DNA from 3 places in the Kitasatospora sp. NPDC002040 genome. Region 2 is predicted to be linked to each of the others. Evidence: predicted binding sites of a transcription regulator. Region 2 holds the regulator's gene; each other region holds the start of a gene.
What was found. Region 2 encodes HrcA, which represses chaperone genes, less so after heat shock. Its sites were predicted from a motif close to TTNGCACTCNGNNNNNCNGAGTGCNAA; they were not measured.
Positions count from the first base shown of each region.

Region 1: the regulator HrcA is predicted to act here: its motif matches at 1,085-1,111, upstream of groL (chaperonin GroEL).
Region 3: the regulator HrcA is predicted to act here: its motif matches at 1,276-1,302, upstream of groES (co-chaperone GroES).

Region 1 covers NZ_JBEOXV010000009.1:87,117-89,380, reverse strand. The annotation lists gene groL (chaperonin GroEL) at 1-927, opposite strand, end outside; gene ABT118_RS20730 (cold-shock protein) at 1,248-1,451, opposite strand; gene ABT118_RS20725 (ubiquitin-like small modifier protein 1) at 2,031-2,264, opposite strand, start outside.
Region 2 covers NZ_JBEOXV010000004.1:298,118-300,381, reverse strand. The annotation lists gene htpX (zinc metalloprotease HtpX) at 1-422, opposite strand, end outside; gene hrcA (heat-inducible transcriptional repressor HrcA) at 644-1,675, shown strand; gene dnaJ (molecular chaperone DnaJ) at 1,734-2,264, shown strand, end outside.
Region 3 covers NZ_JBEOXV010000001.1:929,285-931,548, reverse strand. The annotation lists gene groL (chaperonin GroEL) at 1-724, opposite strand, end outside; gene groES (co-chaperone GroES) at 827-1,132, opposite strand; gene ABT118_RS04555 (DUF6234 family protein) at 1,382-1,810, shown strand; gene ABT118_RS04550 (class I SAM-dependent methyltransferase) at 1,878-2,264, shown strand, end outside.

The sequences.
Region 1 (2,264 bases), on a different contig from region 2:
GTTCTCGAGCTTGAGGCCGACCTCCTCGGAGATCACGGTGCCACCGGTGAGGATGGCGATGTCGCCGAGCATGGCCTTGCGGCGGTCACCGAAGCCCGGGGCCTTGACGGCGACGGACTTGAAGGTGCCGCGGATCTTGTTCACGACCAGGGTCGACAGGGCCTCGCCCTCGACGTCCTCGGCGATGATGACGAGCGGCTTGCCGCTCTGCATGACCTTCTCCAGCAGCGGCAGCAGGTCCTTGACCGAGCCGATCTTGGAGTTGGCGATCAGGATGTACGGGTCCTCGAACGAGGTCTCCATACGCTCCAGGTCGGTGGCGAAGTACGCCGAGATGTAGCCCTTGTCGAAGCGCATGCCCTCGGTGAGCTCGAGCTCGAGACCGAAGGTGTTGCTCTCCTCGACGGTGATGACGCCTTCCTTGCCGACCTTGTCCATCGCCTCGGCGATGAGCTCGCCGATCTGGGTGTCGGCGGCCGAGATGGAGGCGGTGGCAGCGATCTGCTCCTTGGTCTCCACCTCCTTGGCCTGGGCGAGGAGCTGGTCCGAGACGGCGATGACGGCCTTCTCGATACCGCGCTTCAGGGCCATCGGGTTGGCGCCGGCCGCGACGTTGCGCAGACCCTCGCGCACGAGCGCCTGGGCCAGCACGGTGGCGGTGGTGGTGCCGTCGCCCGCGACGTCGTCGGTCTTCTTGGCGACCTCCTTGACGAGCTCGGCACCGATCTTCTCGTACGGGTCCTCGAGCTCGATCTCCTTGGCGATGGAGACGCCGTCGTTCGTGATCGTGGGGGCGCCCCACTTCTTCTCAAGGACAACGTTGCGGCCCTTGGGGCCGAGCGTCACCTTGACGGCGTCGGCAAGCTGGTTCATGCCACGCTCAAGGCCGCGGCGAGCTTCCTCGTCAAACGCGATGATCTTGGCCATCGGAAGTGGTCCTCCAGGACACGGTCGACTGCACCGGACCGAGGGGCGCCCGCGACGGACGGCCCTGGTGTGCGGGGGTCTTGTCCCCTACCGCTCCCGGGGGCCTCACCGACCCGGTCCGTTGTCACTCTCATGCTGCGAGTGCTAACGCCAATGATTAGCACTCTCGGGTATCGAGTGCAAGCCCCGACGTGGTAGTGCCGTGTCGGCGGACGCCCTGGAACGGCAGCAGGCCCGGACGACGGAGTGTCGTTCGGGCCTGCGGACGAAGCAGGTGACTGCCAGCTCGTGCCGAGCCGAGGTTCCGAGGTTCGGAAAGGTCAGACCGCCGCGCGGACCATGTCCGCCTGCGGGCCCTTCTGTCCCTGGGAGATCTCGAACTCGACCCGCTGGCCCTCCTCGAGGGTGCGGTAGCCGTCCATCTGGATCGCGCTGTAGTGGACGAACACGTCCGCACCACCGTCGACCGCGATGAAGCCGTACCCCTTCTCCGCGTTGAACCACTTGACGGTGCCCTGAGCCATTCCGAACTCCCCTTGTGCTGTGCTGGCCCTTCGCGGGCCCGCAGGGATGCGGGCCCAGGTCTGAACAGGCACGCCCGAGGGAACCCCCCCTGGGCGCAGCCGTGCACGCCGCAAGCGCCCCACCGGGCCACGGTGAGGTGGTCCGGTCGACGGGTGAATGCGTCGATCGCGGCTGAATGTATCCGGACAGACGCCCTCTGCAACAGGGCCAACCTTGCCGAATTCACCGGAAGGCGAAGCGGATATCACGGGAGGAAAGCCGCACAGCGTCGCAATTCACTCCGGGCATAGCGGACTCATCACCGCAAAATGCGGCCAGATTTCTGACACTTGCCTGTCATCTTCCGTCTCACACTGTCCGACGGACGTCTCAGCGGCCGGACGGGCCTTGCGTACGCGATCCGCCGGCGGTGCACGGGAAGGGCGGCGGGGAGAACGGGATTCGCCGACTTCCGTCGCACTCTACTCTCTCGGGCGGGAGGGGATTTCCACCCGGACAAGCGGCGAGCCGCCGCCGGAACCGGAAATAGGGATTCCGGTTCGGCGGCGGCTCGGCCGCATTACTCGGGGTGCCGAAAGTCAGCAGCCGCCGGCCACGGCCGGAATGATCGAGATGCTGGCGCCGTCCTTGATCTCGGTCTCCAGGCCCTCGGCGAAACGCACGTCGTCGTCGTTCACGTACACGTTGACGAAGCGGCGGAGCTTGCCCGCGTCGTCCAGCACCCGGGCGGCGATGCCGGGGTGGTTGGCCTCCAGGTCGGCGATCACGGCGGCCAGGGTGGCGCCCTCGGCGGCCACCTCGGCGGTGCCGCC
Region 2 (2,264 bases):
CCCTCCAGCTCCTCCGGCTCCAGCCGCCGGAGCAGCCCGGTGGTGACGCAGACCACCGCCCGTTCGGGGTTGCGGCCGGTCGCGAAGGCGTTCGGCATGTCGGTGTCGGTCACCGCGACCCGGGGTTTGGGCATATCGGCCAGGGCGCACAACCGGTCGATGGTGCCGTGCAGTTGGGGGAACTGCTCGGGGGTCACCTCCTGGGCGCCCATGGCCCGCTGGGTGATTTTGTCGCTGAACCAGAACTGGGCCACGAAGAGCCCGCCGGAGATCAGCACCACCAACGGCCAGGCCCCGCGCAACAGGACTATCAACAGCCCGGTGAAGCCGACGTAGAGCAGCCCGATCACGAACATGGTGACGACCATCCGGCTGGTCAGTCCGCGGTCGGGTGCGAAGCGGGAGTGCTGGCCTGGCGACATGGCTGCTCCTTTTGTCCTGGTCCGTCGCTTTCGATGCTGCCACTTGCCACGGGCAATCGGCGGACGCCACAGGTGACACAGGGACAAGGATCACCAGGCGGCACCGTTCCTGCGGTCGGACCCGGGCCTTACACTGGCAGGTACTGTCCTGGCACTCTGCCCAGCTGAGTGCCAGGGAGAAGGACCCGGGCAGGACGAAGCGAAGACGGAGGTGCGTGGCCATGTACAGCGAGCGGCCGTTGGACGACCGCAAGCTCGCGGTGCTGCGCGCGATCGTCCAGGACTACGTCGGCACCGAGGAGCCGGTCGGCTCCAAGGCCCTGGTCGAGCGGCACAACCTCGGCGTCTCCCCGGCCACCGTGCGCAACGACATGGCGGCCCTGGAGGAGGACGGCTACATCCACCAGCCGCACACCAGCGCGGGCCGGATCCCCACCGACAAGGGGTACCGGCTGTTCGTCGACCGGCTGGCCGAGGTCAAGCCGATGACCGCTCCGGAGCGCCGGGCGATCCGGCACTTCCTGGACGGCGCGGTGGACCTGGACGACACGGTGGCCCGTACGGTCCGGCTGCTCGCGCAGCTGACCCGGCAGGTCGCGGTGGTCCAGTACCCCTCGCTGTCCCGGTCGACGGTCCGTCACGTCGAGCTGGTCGCGCTGGCCCCCTTGAAGGTGATGCTGGTCCTGATCACCAACACCGGCCGGGTCGAGCAGCGGATGGTCGACTGCCCCGGGGCGGTCGGCGAGACGGTGCTGGCGGACCTGCGGGCCAAGCTCAACACCCAGGCGGTCGGTCGGCCGCTGCCCGAGGTGCCCGGCCTGCTGGAGGATCTGCCGGCGGCTTTCGAGCCCGCCGACCGGCCCACCGTCAGCACCGTGCTGGCCACCCTCTTCGAGACGCTGGCCGAGCAGAACGAGGAGCGGATCATGCTGGCCGGCACGGCCAACCTGACCCGCTTCGGCCACGACTTCCCGCTCACCATCCAGCCGGTGCTGGAAGCCCTGGAGGAGCAGGTCGTCCTGCTCCGCCTCCTGGGTGAGACGGCGGACGCGGGGATGACGGTCCGGATCGGGCACGAGAACGCCTATGAGGGGCTCAATTCCACCTCCGTGGTCTCGGTCGGTTACGGTTCGGGCGATCAGAGTGTCGCGAAGCTGGGCGTGATCGGACCGACCCGGATGGACTACCCGGGCACAATGGGGGCGGTGCGAGCGGTCGCACGGTACGTGGGCCAGATCCTGGCCGAGTCCTAAACAGAGCACTGTCAGACCAGTCGCAGCACTTCTAGAGGCGGAACAAGCGGAGCATTTGGTGGCCACGGACTACTACGCGGTACTCGGCGTCCGACGGGATGCGGGGCAGGACGAGATCAAGAAGGCGTTTCGACGCCTTGCCCGCGAACTGCACCCAGACGTCAACCCGGACCCGAAGACGCAGGAGCGGTTCAAGGAGATCAACGCCGCCTACGAGGTACTCTCGGACCCGGCCAAGCGCCAGGTCTACGACCTCGGCGGCGACCCCCTGTCGCCCAACGGCGGCGGCGCGGGCGGCTTCGGCGCGGGCGCGGCGGGCTTCGGCTTCTCCGACATCATGGACGCGTTCTTCGGCGCGGCCTCCGGTCAGCGCGGCCCGCGCTCGCGCACCCGGCGCGGGCAGGACGCGATGATCCGGCTGGAGATCACCCTGGAGGAGGCCGCGTTCGGCACCACCAAGGAACTCCAGGTCGACACCGCCGTCACCTGCACCACCTGCTCCGGCGAGGGCGCGGCCCCCGGCACCTCGGCGCAGACCTGTGACATGTGCCGCGGCAAGGGCGAGGTCTCCCAGGTCACCCGGTCCTTC
Region 3 (2,264 bases), on a different contig from region 2:
CGCCCTGCAGGATCTTCTCGAGCAGCGGGAGGAGCTCCTGGATGGAGGAGATCTTGCCCTGGTTGATCAGGATGTACGGGTCCTCGAGGACCGCTTCCTGACGCTCGGCGTCGGTGACGAAGTACGGCGACAGGTAGCCCTTGTCGAACTGCATGCCCTCGGTGAAGTCGAGCTCCACGCCGAAGGTGTTCGACTCCTCGACGGTGATGACACCGTCCTTGCCGACCTTGTCGATCGCCTCGGCGATCAGGTCGCCGACCTGCTGGTCCTGGGCGGACAGGGACGCGACGGCGGCCACGTCCTCCTTGCCCTCGATCTCACGCGCGCTGGCGAGCAGGTGCGCGGAGACGGCGGCGACGGCCTTGTCGATGCCCTTCTTCAGGGCGGCCGGGCCGGCGCCGGCGGCGACGTTCCGGAGACCCTCGTTGACCAGGGCCTGGGCCAGCACGGTGGCGGTGGTGGTGCCGTCGCCCGCGACGTCGTTGGTCTTGGTCGCGACCTCCTTGACCAGCTGCGCGCCAAGGTTCTCGTACGGGTCGTCCAGCTCGACCTCACGGGCGATGGTGACACCGTCGTTGGTGATGGTCGGCGCGCCGAACTTCTTGTCGATGACGACGTTGCGGCCCTTGGGACCGATGGTCACCTTGACGGTGTCGGCCAGCTTGTTCACGCCACGCTCGAGCGAGCGGCGGGCGTCCTCGTCGAACTGCAGGATCTTCGGCATGATTCCGTTTCCTAAAGGGGTCTACTGACGACGGCGTGAGCCAACAACCGCGCCCCGGGCCCCTGTCACTGGTGACAAGAATCCGGGGCGGGCTGGTACGTCTTACTTCTCGATGATGGCGAGAACGTCGCGCGCCGAGAGAACCAGGTATTCCTCACCCTGGTACTTGACCTCGGTGCCGCCGTACTTCGAGTACAGGACGATGTCGCCGACGGCGACGTCCAACGGGAGACGCTGGCCGTCCTCGAAGCGACCCGGGCCGACGGCCAGGACGACGCCCTCCTGGGGCTTCTCCTTGGCGGTGTCCGGGATAACCAGGCCGGAGGCCGTGGTGGTCTCGGCGTCGAGCGGCTGGACCACGATGCGGTCCTCGAGCGGCTTGATGGCAACCTTGCTGCTGGCGGTCACGTCCGAGCTCCCCTTCGGAGATTACGGGGTTGTTCTTCAGGTAGGTGGCGATGAGTACGGGTCTGCCGTCGCGGGGGTCAGACTCGCTTCATCGCGTTAGCACTCACCCGGTGGGGAGTGCCAGGAACGACCATAGGCGGCCGTTAGCACTCAGTCAACCAGAGTGCCAACGGCGTGGCTCGGAGAACCGCCGGAAACGAGTACCGGTACTCATGTGCGAGGCCGCTCCCGGTGGGCAGAATTGCCGTCATGCCCGCTGCCGAGCGCCCCCGCCCCGACCTCGCGACCGACCTGGTGTCGGCGTTCCTGCTCCTGCTGCTCTCGGTCGGCGGAGCGTTCTACGCGGGGCTCACGCTGGGCCTGCGCGCCTGGGCCGCCTCCTCCTCCGGGGTCAAGCCGACGGGCTCCTCCGCCCTCCCTCCCCCGCCGCCGCCGTACGACTGGGTGCCGGTGCTGACCGTCGGCGCACTGGCGCTCTGGCTGCTGCTGGTCACCGGCTTCGCCTGGTACGGCCGGCTCCGGGTGACCGCCGTGCTGCACGGGCTGCTGCTCGCCGCGGTGCTACTGCTCGTCGGGGTCGCCCAGGTCCAGGAGCAGCGGAACACCCCGCCGCCCAAGCCCGCCCCGCTGCCCTCGGACTACCACCCCTGCTTCAGCGGCAGCGGCCGGTGCAACTGACCCTCCGGTCCCGGGGACGGAGCCGGAGCCGGGCGGACGCCCCGCCCCCGAGCGGCACAATGGCCCCGTGGAGATCGAATCGTTCCGGGCCCTGCTGACCGACCAGGGACAGGCCCTGCTGGCCGAGCTGCGGGAGTTCAGGCCCGGTGAGGAGCTGGTGCTGGCCACCCGGCTGCGCAAGCAGCACCCGGCCGAGCTGGTCCGGGCCGCGCTCGCGCAGGCCGGGCTGCGGCAGCGGGCCCGGGCCAAGTTCGGCGACGACGCGGACGCGATGTACTTCACCCCGAACGGGGTCGAGCAGGCCACCCGCCGCAGCGTGGCCGAGTGGCGGGCGCAGCGGTTCGCCGGGCTCGGGGTGAAGCGGCTGGCCGACCTGTGCTGCGGGATCGGCGGCGACGCGATCGCGCTGGCCCGGGCCGGGGTGCAGGTGCTGGCGGTCGACCGCGACCCGCTG